One region of the Micromonospora sp. NPDC005553 genome, then DNA from elsewhere that is predicted to be linked to it. Evidence: riboswitches for the same ligand, from Rfam matches in the RefSeq annotation. Region 1 holds a riboswitch; each other region holds the start of a gene.

Region 1 (5,186 bases):
GGATGATGCAGGGATCGGTGAAGTGCTCGTGCAGGTGGTCGACGAACTCGGTGACCCGGTTGGTGAGGTCTCCCGAGATCGCGACGTAGTCGAGCACCGACACGTGTTGGACCATCTCGCACAGCCCGACACCACCGGCGTGCGGGCACACCGGGACGTTGAACTTCGCGGCGAGCAGCAGCACGGCGACGATCTCGTTGATGCTGGCCAACCTGCCGGTGTCGAGCTGGCAGAAGTCGATGGCCTCGGCCTGGAAGAGCTGCTTGAACATCACCCGGTTGTGGCAGTGTTCGCCGGTGGCGACGCCGATCGGAGCGACGGCGCGGCGGACGGCCGCGTGGCCCAGGATGTCGTCGGGGCTGGTCGGCTCCTCGATCCACAGTGGCGTGAAGCGGGCGAGGGCGGTGACCCACTCGATGGCCTGACCGACGTCCCACACCTGGTTGGCGTCGATCATCAGGTTGCGATCCGGGCCGAGGATCTCCCGCGCGATCGCGCATCGGCGGATGTCGTCGTCGAGGTTGGCGCCCACCTTGAGCTTGACGTAGCCGTAGCCGGTGTCGACCGCCTCCTGGCACAGTCGGCGCAGCTTGTCGTCGCCGTAGCCGAGCCAGCCCGCCGAGGTGGTGTAGGCGGGGTAGCCGGTCCGGTCGAGCTCGGCGAGGCGGGCGGCCTTCGTGCTCTCCTTGGCCCGCAGGATGGCCAGTGCCTCGTCGCGGGTCAGCGCGTCGGACAGGTAGCGCAGGTCAGCGATGTCGACGAGTTGCTCGGGGGTCATGTCGACGAGCAGCCGCCACAGCGGCTTGTCGGCGACCCGGGCGATCAGGTCCCATGACGCGTTCAACACGGCGGCGAGGGACAGGTGGACGACGCCCTTCTCGGGGCCGAGCCACCGCAGTTGCGAGTCGGAGGTGAGCAGGCGGTAGACCGCGCCCATGTCCGCTGCCATCGTTGCCACGTCCTGGCCCACGAGGAGCTGTGCCTGGTGGACTGCCGCCGCCGCGACGATGTCGTTGCCTCGGCCGATGGTGAAGGTCAGGCCGTGCCCCGCGAGTGGCGCGCCCACGCCGTCGACGCCGTCGGTGTGCAGGACGACGTAGGCCGCCGAGTAGTCGCCGTCCTTGTTCATGGCGTCTGACCCGTCAGCGGTCAGGGAGGTGGGGAAGCGGACGTCTTCGACGGTGACGGCAGTGATCTGCGGCATGCGCTCCTCGCCCGGCTAGGCTAAAGATCAGATGATCACTGGGAGTATACGGAGGGCTGCTCCAGCGCGTCAACGTTGTCGATCACCTCGGACGTGCAGACATATGATGTTTGCCCTCTCGGGTCGAGCCGCCTTGACTCCGATCATGCCGGTTGGCGGGCGAAGGTGCCGCGCGCGGCGGACCCTGAAGATCGGATGTTCCGGCTCGCCGCGAGGTATCGACGGCGACGTATGGGCTTGGTCCCCAATGCTGTGGCCTCGATACGTCAAATCTTTGTCGAATGTCGACACCCGTGCGCAGAGCCTCGTCTCCGGTGCCCGGCGTCGGTCGGCCGCAGCGTGCTCCCGGGGGGTTGGTGACGGTGGTCACCGCATCGCCGTCGACACGCCCGAGACCGACATGTGGGGTGTGACAACGACTGCGTCCCTATATATGGTGTCGAGCGCAGCTGGTTCGGCCGCTCATCCAGTGCGGTCGAGGCAACAGGGAACCCGGTGGAAATCCGGGACTGTCCCGCAGCGGTGAGTGGGAACGACAGCCGTCATCAGCACTGGGCCACCATTCGGCCTGGGAAGCGACGGCCAGTAGGAGACCGGCGAGCCCGGTCGTGCCCGCGAGTCCGAAGACCTGCCAGCGCGCCGCGTACCCGCACCCGGGTGGGCGGCGGTCCGAGGCCGCGTGGGACGGCTGACGCCACCTGACCCACGCCGGTGCCGGCGTGGCGTCCGTCGGTGTCTGTCTCCTCGCGTCCGGGCCACCAGGTCTCGAACTCCGAGGAGCGAGTGGTGACAGTCACCGAGGTAGTCCCGGCCAGAGGCGACGCGACAGTGCGGCGGACGCCGATGCAGGTCCGCAAGCGCGACGGCGGCACCGAACCCGTGGACGTGAACAAGATCGTCCGGGCGGTCGAGCGGTGGGCCGACGACCTGACCGACGTCGACCCGTTGCGGGTGGCTACCCGCACCATCAGCGGCCTCTACGACGGCGCGACCACTGCCGAACTCGACCGGCTGTCCATCCAGACCGCCGCCGAGATGATCGGTGAGGAGCCGCAGTACTCGCGTCTGGCCGCGCGGCTGCTGGCCGGCTACGTCGACAAGGAGGTGCGGCGACAGGGCATCACCTCGTTCAGCGCGGCGATCCGGGTCGGCCACGCCGAGGGCCTGATCGGTGACGACACCGCCGCGTTCGTCGCCGCACACGCCGCGACGCTCGACCACGCCGTCGACCCGGACGGCGACCGCCGGTTCGAGTATTTCGGCCTGCGCACGGTGTACGACCGCTACCTGTTGCGCCACCCCACCAGCCGACTGGTGCTGGAGACCCCGCAGTACTGGCTGCTGCGGGTGGCCTGCGGCCTGTCCCGGACGCCGGACGAGGCGGTCGACTTCTACCGGCTGATGTCCAGCCTGGCCTACCTGCCCAGCTCGCCGACCTTGTTCAACTCCGGCACCCGGCACACCCAGATGTCCTCCTGCTACCTGGTCGACTCCCCGCTCGACGAGCTGGACTCGATCTACGCCCGGTACGCCCAGGTCGCCAACCTGTCCAAGTTCGCCGGGGGCATCGGCATCGCGTACTCCCGGGTCCGCTCCCGGGGCGCGCTGATCCGGGGCACGAACGGGCAGTCCAACGGGATCGTGCCGTGGCTGCGCACGCTGGACGCGAGCGTCGCCGCGGTCAACCAGGGTGGCCGACGCAAGGGCGCTGCCTGCGTCTACCTGGAGCCGTGGCACCCGGACATCGAGGAGTTCCTGCAACTGCGGGACAACACCGGCGAGGACGCCCGCCGCACCCACAACCTGAACCTGGCCAACTGGGTGCCGGACGAGTTCATGCGTCGGGTCGAGGCCGACGAGCTGTGGTCGCTGTTCGACCCGCACGAGGTGCCCGAGCTGCCCGACCTGTGGGGGGAGCGGTTCGACGCCGCGTACCGGCAGGCCGAGGCGCAGGGCCGCTACGTGCGGCAGGTCCCGGCCCGGGAGCTGTACGGGAAGATGATGCGGACCCTCGCCCAGACCGGCAACGGCTGGATGACCTTCAAGGACGCGTCGAACCGGCTCTGCAACCAGACCGCCGAACCGGGCAACGTGGTGCACCTGTCCAACCTCTGCACCGAGATCGTCGAGGTGTCCAGTGACGCCGAGACCGCCGTGTGCAACCTCGGCTCGGTGAACCTCGCCGCCCACCTCACCGCCGACGGCATCGACTGGGAGCGGCTGCGCGCCACGGTGCGGACCGCGGTGACCTTCCTCGACCGGGTCATCGACATCAACTACTACCCGACCGCGCAGGCGGCGGCGAGCAACCCCCGCTGGCGGCCAGTCGGGCTCGGGCTGATGGGCCTTCAGGACGCCTTCTTCGCGCTGCGGCTGCCGTTCGACTCGCCGGCCGCCCGCGAGCTGTCCACCCGGATCAGCGAGGAGCTGTACCTGACCGCGCTGGAAACCTCCGCCGACCTGGCGCGCGACTTCGGCAAGCATCCGGCGTACCCGCAGACCCGGGCCGCGCGGGGCCAGCTCCAGCCCGACCTGTGGGGTGTCGAGGGTACGCAGACCGCGCGGTGGGACGCGCTGCGCGAGCGGGTCGAGGCGTACGGGCTGCGCAACTCGCTGCTGGTGGCGGTCGCGCCGACCGCCACCATCGCCTCGATCGCCGGGTGCTACGAGTGCATCGAGCCGCAGGTGTCCAACCTGTTCAAGCGCGAGACCCTGTCGGGGGAGTTCCTCCAGGTCAACACCGCTCTGGTGCGCGAGCTCAAGGCCCGCGGTCTGTGGACCGAGCGGATCCGTTCGGCGATCAAGCGGGCGGAGGGGTCGGTGCAGGACATCGCCGAGTTGCCGGCCGGCGTACGGGAACTGTTCCGCACCGCGTGGGAGCTGCCGCAGCGGGCGCTGATCGACCTGGCCGCCGCCCGCGCCCCGTTCATCGACCAGTCCCAGTCGCTGAACCTGTTCCTGGCCGCGCCGACCATCGGCAAGCTCTCCTCGATGTACCTCTACGCCTGGAAGGCCGGGCTGAAGACCACCTACTACCTGCGCTCGCGCCCCGCGACGCGGATCCAGCAGGCCACCGTCAGCGCCGTCGCACCCGTCGTCGACGCCGACGCGCTGGCCTGCTCGCTGGAGAACCCCGAGTCGTGCGAGGCCTGCCAGTGACTCTTCCCGAAGCCGCCACGACCGACGCCAGCACCACCGACACGAGGACCACGCACATGCTGCTCGACCCCGGGATGAACCTCACCCTCCGCCCGATGCGCTACCCGCACTTCTTCGACCGGTTCCGCGACGCGATCCGCAACACCTGGACCGTCGAGGAGGTCGACCTGCATGCCGACCTCGCCGACCTGGACAAGTTGTCTCCGGCCGAACGGCACCTGGTCAGCCGCCTGGTGGCGTTCTTCGCCACCGGTGACACGATCGTCGCCAACAACCTGGTGCTCAACCTCTACCAGCACGTCAACAGCCCGGAGGGTCGCCTCTACCTGTCCCGCCAACTGTTCGAGGAGGCCGTGCACGTCCAGTTCTATCTCAACCTGCTCGACACGTACGTGCCCGACGAGACGGAGCGCTTCGAGGCCTTCGCGGCCATCGAGAACATCCCCTCGATCCGGCGTAAGGCCGAGTTCTGCTTCCGGTGGATCGACTCTCTCAGCGACCTGCGGGAGCTGCGGTCCCGCGAGGACCGGCGCACGTTCCTGCTCAACCTCATCTGCTTCGCCGCCTGCATCGAGGGGTTGTTCTTCTACGGCGCGTTCGCCTACGTCTACTTCCTGCGTTCCCGTGGCCTGCTGCACGGCCTCGCCTCGGGCACCAACTGGGTGTTCCGCGACGAGTCCATGCACATGGCGTTCGCGTTCGACGTCGTCGACACCGTTCGCGCCGAGGAGCCGGACCTGTTCGACGACGACCTCGCCGACCAGGTTCGCCGGATGCTCACCGAGGCGGTCGAGTGTGAGGTGCAGTTCGCCGAGGACCTGGT
Region 2 (5,186 bases), on a different contig from region 1:
CGTGGCGAAATCCGGGTCGGGCGATGCCCCGGAGTCGACGGGCAGTCGACTGTCCGTCGTGGCGGGGGCTTTCGCGTCCTCAGCGGTCGGAGTTGGATCGACAGCGACGCCGGTCCGAGCCACGACGACGGCGGTGTCCTTACGCGCGGCCGGCACGGCGCTGGGTCGCCGCTTACCGTCCGAGGTCTGCGTACCGCTGCCGGTCGCCGCGAGGCTCCTGTCTGCGTCGGTCCTGCCACCGACCGCTCTGCCGCCGCCGGTTCTGGCAGCGGCGGGCTTGCTACCGGCGCCCTTGGCGCCGGTGGCCTTGGCGCTGGCGATCCTGGTGCCGGCGGTCCTGGTCCCGGCGGTCCTGGTCCCGGGACGGGTGCCGGCGCCGCGTCGAGCGGATGTCGCCGACGCGGTACGGCCCCGGCCGGCGGGTCTGCCGGTGGGGGTCGTCCGCCGACGCCAGACGACGAATCCGGCCGCCGCCGCCGCCACCGCGACCACCGCCAGGCCGACCCACGCGACCGCTCCGGGGCCGCTTTCGTCAGTCGATCCGGTCGGCGCAGCCGCTGCCGCGGACGGCGGAACCGCCGTCTCGGCCGCGACTGTCGGCACCGCCGACGCCTGCCCGGACGACCCGTGTTGCTCGGCGGTGGCCAACAGCGCCGGATCTGGCTGGGTCGACGGCGGGCTCCACCCCTTGGGCGCCGCCGTCACCGGCCCGTCGTAGCGGAAGGTCAAGGTGCCGCGTACGGGGTCCCCGTCCGAGGCGACCGACAGGTAGCTCACCGAGTACTGGCCCTTGGCTGGCAGGTGCGCGACCGCCACCGTCGCGGGGAACCCGGTCGTGTACTCGCGTGGCTCGAACTGGCCGTTGACCAGGAAGTACTCGCGCACCGGCTTGTCCAGCGGCTTCGGCTCCCCGTACGACCAGCCATTGTCGACCCGGATGCCACCCGGCGCGGTGATCGTGAAGAACGCGTTGGCAGCGGCCTTCTCGGTGAAGAACAGCTGCACCGACGTCAACGGCTCGCGCACGGTTGCGCCGCTCGCCGGTGTGGACATGGCGAGGGTCCCGTGAGCTGCGGCGGGCTGGGCGGACACGAGGAGAGCGACCGCCGAGGCGAGGAGGAGCGCGAGGAGGCCCGAGACCACCCGCCCAGGATTCTGAGGGTGACGACGCATCTGAATATCCTCACTGGGCTGAGACTTTTTACAAGAGGTGACGAACTTTTTCCTCACATGGCTAAAGCCGAACACCTCCCGGGTGGTCGGCCGGGCTGAGGGGCCGTCGCCCCTGGCCAGCTATGCTCCCGGTGGCGCTGGTTCGCCCCGTCGTGACCGGCTGGGCGTCGTAAGAGGGAACCCGGTGGGAATCCGGGGCTGCCCCGCAGCGGTGAGTGGGAACGACCGCCGTCATCAGCACTGGGCCAGTGGCCTGGGAAGCGACGGCCAGTAGGGGACCGGCGTGGAGCCGGTCAGGCCCGCGAGTCCGAAGACCTGCCCGCGCCGCGTACACAACCGTGTGCGCTGCCGTCGGCCTCGCGGGTGGGCTGAGCGGGTGACGTGCCGGGCGGTGTGCGCCGGTGTGTCCTCGTCAGCGTGTGCCCGTGTTCCGGCGGTGTGGTTTCCCGAGGGACGGACTACCGCTGTGCACGACACCACCACGATCGCCGGCCGAGCGCCGTCGGCGTCGCACCTGACCCTGTCGCAGATCATGGACCAGCATCACACCAACCTGATGGGTACGGTCCACGGCGGCCGGATCCTCAACCTCATCGACTCGGTGGCCGGGGTGGTCGCCGCCCGCCACTCCGACGGGCCGGCGGTCACCGCCGCGATCGACGAGACCGCGTTCCTGCGCGCGGTGCGGGTCGGCGACGTCGTGCACGTCGACGCCCGGATCACCTGGGCCGGTCGCAGCTCGATGGAGGTGGCGGTCAAGGTGACCGCCGACCGGTGGGACCGGGCGGTGCCGCCCACCGACGTGGCCACCGCTCACCTGGTCATGGTCGCGATCGACGACGACGGCCAGCCTCGTACGGTGCCGCCGCTGCTACCGGAGACCGACGGTGACCGGCGGCGGTACCGCGAGGCGGAGATCCGCCGCAAGCACCGGCTGGCGCTGCGGCGCGCGCTGCTCGACGGTGCCGAAGACGACTGACCCGTGCGCGGTGCGCCCGTCGCGGCGCCGGCGCGGTCTGAGGAACCCGCCCCGCCGTCGATCTGGTCGGATGGCGTCCACGTCAAGTCTCGATCACGCAGAGTGTGGATGCTTATGTGCGCCGCGTTGTTGCGGGAGCTCGATGCCGCGGCGGCGGGTGCGTTCGGCGCGGATGAGGTCGGCCAGGTGGTTCAGAGTGCGGCCGGACAGCGCGACCGTAGACGGGTGAGACAGCACAGTGAGGCTCCCGGTTGGGGCATCGGATCTTGGTCGCCTGCTGTCTTACCGGGAGCCGCGTCCTATCTCGACACACGCTGCCCGCCACCCATCGCGACCAGGCCCATCACGATGAAAAGCCCTCAATGCCTGACCCGCGCCCTAACTCGCAACGCCGGTATATCGACGCCAGGCTATCGTGATCTGACCCCTGCAGCGACAGTGCGAAGGTGAGTCATGGACGTAGTCAGCACCACCGAGGTCCCGGTTGAAGACGGGTTCGCCTTCTGGCGCGAGGTGAACTCGAAGCTCTGGGTGCCCTACGATTTACGCTGTGAATCGCAGTGGGAGCCCGGATTTCGAGCTCAGGTCGGAATCAGCGAGTTCGGTCCCGTGCAGGCGACATTAATGACCACGATGCCGCACTCGGTCCACCGCACTCCCAAGCTCATTCGGCAGGCCGATCCCGAGGTGTTCAAGCTGGGCTGCCTTGTGCGCGGTGGCGGCATGATCACGCAAGACGGCCAGCGCACAGATTTCGGCGTGGGGGATCTGATTCTGTATGACACCTCCCGGCCCTACCTGGCCGAATTCAGCCCGGATGTGCCAGTTAGTCAGCTGCTGCTTCTGCGCTTCCCGCGCTTGTTACTGCCGTTGCCCCCTTGGGAGTTGCGGCGCCTGAGCGCAGTTCGCATCCCTGGCGCCCAAGGTATCGGCGCGTTATCTTCACAATTCCTGCTGCACCTTGCCCGGCACATGGACGAACTCAGTCCGTTGGACGCCGCCCAGCTGTCCACCCTCACCATTGACGTGTTGACAGCGGCACTGGCCAACGCGCTGGACGTCCAAAGTGCGGTGCCCTCCCACACCCGACGTCGAGCGTTGATGGCTCAGATCCACGCCTTCGTCCGAGAGAATCTCGGCGATCCGCGCCTGACACCGGACGCGATTGCCGCAGTGCATCACATCTCGTTGCGATACCTGCACAAGCTGTTCCACGAGGAAGGGCGCACGGTTGCCGGCTGGGTCCGAGAGCGTCGCCTGGAGCAGTGCCGACGCGACCTCGCCAACCCCCAACTAGGCGCGCGCCCGATCCACGCGATCGCCGCCCAGTGGGGGTTCACCAGCCCGGCGCACTTCAGCCAGGCGTTCCGCAGCGCCTACGGTCTTTCGCCACGCCAGTTCCGCGAGCAGTGCGCGAGAGTACGCGCAGACTAAAGACTTGTGCGCTTACCAGTAACGACAGACCCGACTGTGGCCTGCACTCTTATCTGAGGAAGTCCGCTCAGTCAGGATTGAATCTGATTCCGGCTTACGGAAGAAGATTCACTTGAGCGTGTTACATCGATCCGTGTTTTCGCGATGGAAGGAGCGCGAGGAAGTACATCGATCACTTCATGCAGTCAGCAGCATCATCTAGGCCGCAGCGGCGGCTGACAGGAGACCATTGTGAAAATGTGGTGCAGAACGGCGTTTCGGATCTCGGCAGTGACCGCGATCCTCGGCGCACTCACCCTGTCCGGGACCGTGGCACAGGCAAGTCCGGGCGCCAGCTCCCGCCTGTCCCAACCCGAAACCACCGCGGTTTCGGAGCAGGCCAAGCCCGGCAGCGAGGACTTCGCCACGCAGGTCTGCGGCTACTACGAAGACGCGGTGACGGCCTGGTACAACCACTGCGGGAACACCCATGTGCTCATCTACGTCGACGCGACGTGGCCCCGCGACGACTGGACATGGTGCATCGGTCCGGGAACGTGGGACATCGGCGGCGCCAACGCCGTATCCAACGCGTGGTACTCGGGTCAAACTTGTTGAACGGCCGGCCAGGCGCTACCTGCGTTCGGTGGTCGCGGATCAGGCCAGCGAGGCAATTGAGGGCGCGGTCGGACAGGGGAATCGCGGCAGGGTAGGACAACAGCGAGGCTTCCGGTTGGAGCATCGGATCCTGGGTGTCTTGCCGGGAGCCTCGCCCTACGTCGATCCCTGCCCCCACCCCGCCGCCGTGACCAGCCCCGTCACGATGAAATAGGCTTATTCGACATCGCGCTCGCCCTCAGCAACATCGGCGCTGTCAGGTCGCGCCTCGGCCCACACAGCATCGCGGCGCGCTACCTGAGAGTCTCACTGGGACTCATGGGCCGGCTGGGCATGAGATTCGGGACAGCCTCCTCGTTCGATGAACTGGGAGGGGTGCTTCGGAAGCTGCAGCAACTGAGCGAAGCACAGAAACAGCATGAATTTGCAATGACCGCCGGGCCGATGAGCACCACCCGAAGTGACAGAAAGTCAACGGATCAGTGCCCGCGATCGTGGTCGCCTACGCCACTGGCTACCGCGAGCCCGGTCCGGGGGAGCAGGTTGGGAGCAACAGGGTGCTCTGAACGGTCTTGAACTGCGTCCAACGGCATCGAAGGTCACTCAACTGTGCCCACCCTTTTCTGTGGCTCCACGTTTGCGCAGGTCAAAGAGGGTGTGGCGTCCTGTTTCACCCCGAAGAGGCCGCTGGTTCGACACCAGCATCGCCCACTCTCAGTTCGTGCAGGTCAGTAGCCCCTTGCCGGAGTAGCCGGTAACGGGCTTCGCCGTATGTGCGGCTTACGTGGGGAGCAGGCTGGGAGCAGCGTGGCTGGCTCTGGGTTCGGACCGGCATGGACCCGCCTGGCTGCGAGAGGGCGCCCCCGCGCTGTGTCTCGCAGGCTGACTGATGGCCGTCGGTCTGGTGATCTGCCCACTCGCCGGGTCCACATTGTGGGGTCGCGTACCCGGCGCTCGGGTTTCTGCCGGGACGATCAGCCATGGGCGGGCTGTCCGTTGTCCT
Region 3 (5,186 bases), on a different contig from region 1:
GTCCCCTGGCCGTTCGAGCCGGCGACCATCGACCTGCACACGACCGAGGGCCGCTCCTGGCGCCTGACCCTCGACGCCGACGGCGTCCGCTGCGACGACCTCGCCGCCGACGCCGAGCCGGGCGACATGGCGATGCGAGGCGCAGCGAGCAACATGGTCCTCTACTTCTACGATCGCGTCCCGCTCGACGGCCTGGAAGCCACCGGCGACACCAAGCCGATGGAGCAGCTAGCGGACTGGGACCCGAACGCGCACTAGCCCACAGAGCGCGCGACCTCGATCGCCTCGGCCTTGGTGAGGGCCCCCTCAAGCCGGTAGCTCACGTCGTTGTCCTGCCAGATCAGCGTCGAGGCGGCAAGTCGGGCGGTCTCTCTGCGGATCCCACCCGCCCGGTCCACGTAGGACACCGCGTGTGGGCCGTCGACCCAGACGGCGAAGTCGCCGTTCACCTGGACCCAGTTCGCGCCCGGCGGGGTGATCTCCTTGTGGAAGGCCAGGTCGAGGTGACCGTCGAACGCGTCGACGCGCAGCGCGCCTCCGTCGTAGAGCAGCGTCGCCACCCGGTACCGGCCAGTGGCGTCGGGGTCGGCGACCAGTACCTGTTCGGGCGGGCCCAGCTTCGCCGGCAGGCGGATCGGAAACCGCACCGCCCGCTGGGCCTCGGCCAGGGCGACGGTCCGCTGCCCGGGCAACGGCGACGCGGTGCCGCCGGGCAGCACCGGGGCGGGTGAGGTGGCGATGCTGACCCCGGCGAAGCGCAGCAGCCCCGTGACGGCGTCGGCGATCGCGGCACGCGTCGGCGGCAACAGCGCCACCAGCAGGGCGACGAACGCCACCGCGGCGAGCGACCGCCACCGCCGCCGCCGGGGCGCGGGTGTGCCCAGTCGTACGCGGACACGGGCGGTCACGTCGGGCGGATCAGGGGTGTCCAGCCAGGCGGACAGGTCGCGCAGTTCCCGTTCGAGGTCACCCATGCCGGACCTCCGCACTGTCGAGCAGGCCGCGCAGCTTCGCCAGCGCCCGGGACGTACGCGACTTCACTGTGCCCCGGGGCCAGCCCAGAGCCGACACCGTCTCCTCCTCGGTGAGGTCGAGGAAGAACCGGCAGACGATGACCTCGCGGTCCCGTGTTGGCAGTTGCCGCAGCGCCTGCACCAGCGACCTCCGGCGCTCCCCGGCGAGGACCGCGGCGACCGCGTCGTCCTCGGCGATCTCAGACCTCGGGTCCGCTGCCGCCGCCCGCAGGACGAGCCCGTCGCGCCGGCCACGGGAGCGGTGCAGGTTGCGGGTCTCGTTCGCGACGATCGCGAGCAGCCACGACCGGAAGGACGCGTCACCCCGGTAACGGGACAGCTTCCGGTGCGCCTTCACAAACGCCTCCTGGATGACGTCCTCGGAGTCCGAGCCCGCGCCGAGCAGCACCGCGGTCCGGTACGCGGACGCGGTGTGCCGGGTGACCAGGAGGTCGTACGCCTCCAGGTCACCTGCCCGAGCGCGGGTGACGAGCGTCTCGTCGTCCAGGGGAGCCTCCGTTCGGATCACACTCATGACACCGCCCACCCGCTGCGGGTTCCACCCGGCGTGGGTCAGGTTGCTCCCATCCGCCGTGCAGCGTATTGCCAGGAATCGGTGCTCCACTGGAGGGACGTCGAGGAGAGGGGCTGGTCATGAGCTGGTTCAGTCGCCGGTCACGGGGTGCCGAGGCGACCCCGACGAAGCTGGACCGGGAGGCGACCCGCGACGACCTCGCGGCGCTGGAGGCGTTCGTGGCCACCCGGCACGGGGTGGAGTTCTACCTGGAGCCGGAGACCACGGCGACGGACACCACGGTGGTGGCGATCGCCCACGACGGCGAGTGGATCCGCCGCCGTACCGGAACGCCCCGTGCGGCCGGGGCCATCGCCCGCAAGCACGCGGTGCCGCTGTACGAGGCGGCGCGCACCGGCTACCCGGAACGGATGCGGACCTGGAGCCGGGCCCACCCGGAACGGCACGCCCGCTGAGGCGCAGCCCGGACGCTCGTGGCCGGGGCTTCATCGTTCTGAAGATGAACGGTGTGCCGGCCTGAGGCGCCCGCACTCGGTGCTGGAAGGGCGTTGCCGGCTGGATCAGGCGCCTTCGACGGCTGAGCGGGCCTGCTCGAACGTCATCGGGTCGGCGTGGCTGGAGACGTACCAGTGGTAGGTGCTGTCGAGCAGTCGTCGGACCAGGTCGACGTCGAGGCCGTCCTCCGGTCGGCGCAGGTGCGCCGGCGGCGGGTAGAAGCAGTCGCCCAGCAGCATCACCCCCGAGTCGGGCACCAGCACCACTGCCGAATCCGGTGCGTGCCCGCCCCCGACGTGGCGTAGCCGAACCCCGACCGGCAGCTCGTCCACGTCGGCGAAGGTCCGGGTCGGCGGCAGGATGGCGAAGTCTTCCCAGGACGGCATCGCGCGTGCGCGGGCCTGGAAGCTCGGGCGCAGGCGGGGATCGGCGAGTACCTGCTCTTGCAGGTAGCGGTGGCTCCACGGTCGGGCGGCCTCGGCGCGCAGCAGCGACACGGCCGTCTCGTGCCCGACGATTTCCACGCCGGGCCAGGCGCAGGCGCCCCACACGTGGTCCCAGTGATGGTGGGTGTAGACCAGCCAACGCGGCTCCGGGAGCCCGGCGGCGGCCAGCGCGCCCTGGATCTCGCGGGCGTGCGCGGGGCTCTGCCCGGCGTCGATCATCACACTGCCGCGTTCGTCGGCGACGACGGCGACGCCGGCCTGGACCGCCTCCGGGTCGGGATCGCCCGGACAGAGCCAGACCCGGCCCGCCAGGTGGTGGAACTGCGGGGCGACCATGGTGATCGACCTCCGAGATTGATCGCGGACACTGGTGTGGCGTTCGCCGATCCTAGGTGAGGGTTTCGGCCGGCACCGCCCTGCCGGATGATCGGCGCAGGTGAGAGCTGGTTCGGCCATCCTTTGCTCTGCTTACCTATAGACGCCGGTCACCCTCCGTGCCCGGTGCGTATAGGTAAGCAGAGCAAAGGATGTCGCACATTGATCTGGGGCATTACGCCGCGCGGAGTCGCGCCTGCACCAATCGCTGAAGCTCGATGAATGCCGTCGGCCTGGCGGGGCCGGGCCGGCGTTGACCGGCGGCGCGGCGGTGTGGCAGCATTCGCGGCCTGACGGCAGTGAAGGAAGTCGGTGCGAATCCGACGCGGTCCCGCCACTGTCACCGGGGAGCGATCCCCCCTCGTGAGTCACGGCCGTGTGTCTGCGGTTGGAAGGCCGGGGGAGAGCGTCGATCCGGAAGCCAGGATACTTCGGCCGTCGGGACGTACCCCAGGGCGTGGACACCCGAGGAGGACCCGATGACGCACGGCGTCTCATTCATCGACGACTATCGTCGTCTCGCACTGCAGGCAGTGCATTGCAAGGACACCGGACACCGGCCACCGGCACCGCTGAGCTGATCGCCCGGCGCTGACCGGCCCCGACCCATGCGTCGGTGCGCCGTTCGCCCGGGCCGTCGTACCGGCTGACGCCGTACCCACCCGCTTCGTCCAGGTCGCCCTCGTGAGGGCCCAGGGCGTCACTCTCCGGAGCCTGCCGTGCGCATCCTGCTGCTGTCCACCGCCGACACCGACCTGCTTGCCGCCCGCGCCAGCGGCGCCGACTACCGGTTGGCCAACCCGGCCCGAGTCGCCGCCGAGGAGGTGCCCGCCCTGCTCGACGGGGTCGCCCTCGTCGTCGTACGCCTGCTCGGCGGGCGGCAGGCGTGGCCGGACGGCCTCGCCGCGGTGCTCGCCACCGGCGTGCCGACTGTCGTGCTCGGCGGTGAGGCGCTGCCCGACGCGGAGCTGATGGCCATCTCCACAGTGCCGTCCGGGGTCGTCACCCAGTCGCTGGCGTACCTCGTGGAGGGCGGCCCGGACAACCTCGGACAGTTGGCCCGGTTCCTCTCCGACACGGTGCTGCTCACCGGCCAGGGGTTCGCCGCACCCGCGCCCACCCCGGCGTACGGCGTGCACGGCGACCACGCCGCCGACCCGGATCGGCCCACAGTGGGAATCGTCTTCTACCGGGCGCACGCCCTCGCCGGCAACACCGGATTCGTCGACGTGCTCGCTGACGCGGTCCGCCAGGCCGGCGGCAACCCCCTGCCGATCTTCTGCGGCTCGCTGCGCGGGTTGACAGCGGGCGCCGGACCACTCGGGCTCTTCGCCCGCTGTGACGCTCTGCTGGTCACGGTGCTCGCGGCCGGCGGCGCGGTCGCCGCCGACGCCTCCGGTGGCGGCGACGAGGACGCCTGGGACGTCGGCGCCCTGGCGGCCCTGGACGTGCCGGTCATCCAGGCGCTCTGCCTCACCAGCACCCGCGCGCAGTGGGCCGACAGCGACGCCGGCCTGTCCCCGTTGGACGCCGCCATGCAGGTGGCCATCCCCGAGTTCGACGGCCGGATCGTCACAGTGCCGTTCTCGTTCAAGCAGATCGACGCCGACGGGCTCTCGGTCTACACCGCCGATCCCGAGCGGGCCGCGAGGGTCGCCGGGATCGCGGTACGCCACGCCCGGCTGCGGTACGTGCCGCACGCCGACAAGCGCATCGCCGTGGTGCTCAGCTCGTACCCCACCAAGCACTCCCGGGTCGGCAACGCCGTCGGGTTGGACACCCCGGCGTCGGCGGTCCGGCTGTTCGCCGCGTTGGCCGAGGCCGGCTACGACCTGGGTGACGCGCCGCCGCCCGACGACGGTGACGCGCTGATCCACGCGCTGATCGCCGCCGGTGGTCACGACGTGGAGTGGCTCACCCCGGAGCAGTTGGCCGCGGCCGAGGCCCGGATACCGGGGCCGACGTACCAGCGGTGGTTCGACCAGGTGCCGGCCGAGCTGCGCGAGCGGATGCGGGAGCACTGGGGTGAGCCGCCGGGCGAGCTGTACACCGAGGGCGGGGACATCGTGCTCGCCGGGCTGCGCTTCGGCAACGTGGTGCTGCTGATCCAGCCGCCCCGGGGCTTCGGGGAGAACCCGATCGCCATCTACCACGACCCGGACCTGCCGCCGAGTCACCACTACCTGGCCGCGTACCGCTGGCTGACCGCGCCGGTCGCGGACGGCGGCTTCGGCGCGGACGCCGTGGTGCACCTGGGCAAGCACGGCACCCTGGAGTGGCTGCCCGGCAAAGGCCTCGGCCTGGCCGCCGACTGTGCGCCCG

Evidence for each region. A riboswitch is a leader RNA that binds a small molecule or an ion and turns the genes downstream of it on or off. The one in region 1 is predicted to bind cobalamin.
Region 2: another riboswitch for cobalamin. It lies ahead of ACFYPG_RS03905 (acyl-CoA thioesterase); the one in region 1 lies ahead of ACFYPG_RS22640 (ribonucleoside-diphosphate reductase subunit alpha).
Region 3: another riboswitch for cobalamin. It lies ahead of cobN (cobaltochelatase subunit CobN); the one in region 1 lies ahead of ACFYPG_RS22640 (ribonucleoside-diphosphate reductase subunit alpha).

Annotation. Positions count from the first base shown of each region.
Region 1 is NZ_JBIAJD010000005.1:377,920-383,105, reverse strand. It holds gene ACFYPG_RS22645 (enolase C-terminal domain-like protein) at 1-1,204, opposite strand, end outside; cobalamin riboswitch at 1,638-1,855, shown strand; gene ACFYPG_RS22640 (ribonucleoside-diphosphate reductase subunit alpha) at 2,048-4,363, shown strand; gene ACFYPG_RS22635 (ribonucleotide-diphosphate reductase subunit beta) at 4,420-5,186, shown strand, end outside.
Region 2 is NZ_JBIAJD010000001.1:843,643-848,828, reverse strand. It holds gene ACFYPG_RS03910 (copper resistance protein CopC) at 1-1,173, opposite strand, end outside; cobalamin riboswitch at 1,295-1,511, shown strand; gene ACFYPG_RS03905 (acyl-CoA thioesterase) at 1,706-2,152, shown strand; gene ACFYPG_RS03900 (helix-turn-helix domain-containing protein) at 2,606-3,586, shown strand; gene ACFYPG_RS03895 (DUF6355 family natural product biosynthesis protein) at 3,857-4,183, shown strand; partial or broken gene ACFYPG_RS03890 (IS5/IS1182 family transposase) at 4,188-4,286, opposite strand.
Region 3 is NZ_JBIAJD010000001.1:199,486-204,671, reverse strand. It holds gene ACFYPG_RS01065 (maleylpyruvate isomerase family mycothiol-dependent enzyme) at 1-258, shown strand, start outside; gene ACFYPG_RS01060 (hypothetical protein) at 255-974, opposite strand; gene ACFYPG_RS01055 (RNA polymerase sigma factor) at 967-1,548, opposite strand; gene ACFYPG_RS01050 (hypothetical protein) at 1,668-2,003, shown strand; gene ACFYPG_RS01045 (MBL fold metallo-hydrolase) at 2,109-2,825, opposite strand; cobalamin riboswitch at 3,167-3,296, shown strand; gene cobN (cobaltochelatase subunit CobN) at 3,584-5,186, shown strand, end outside.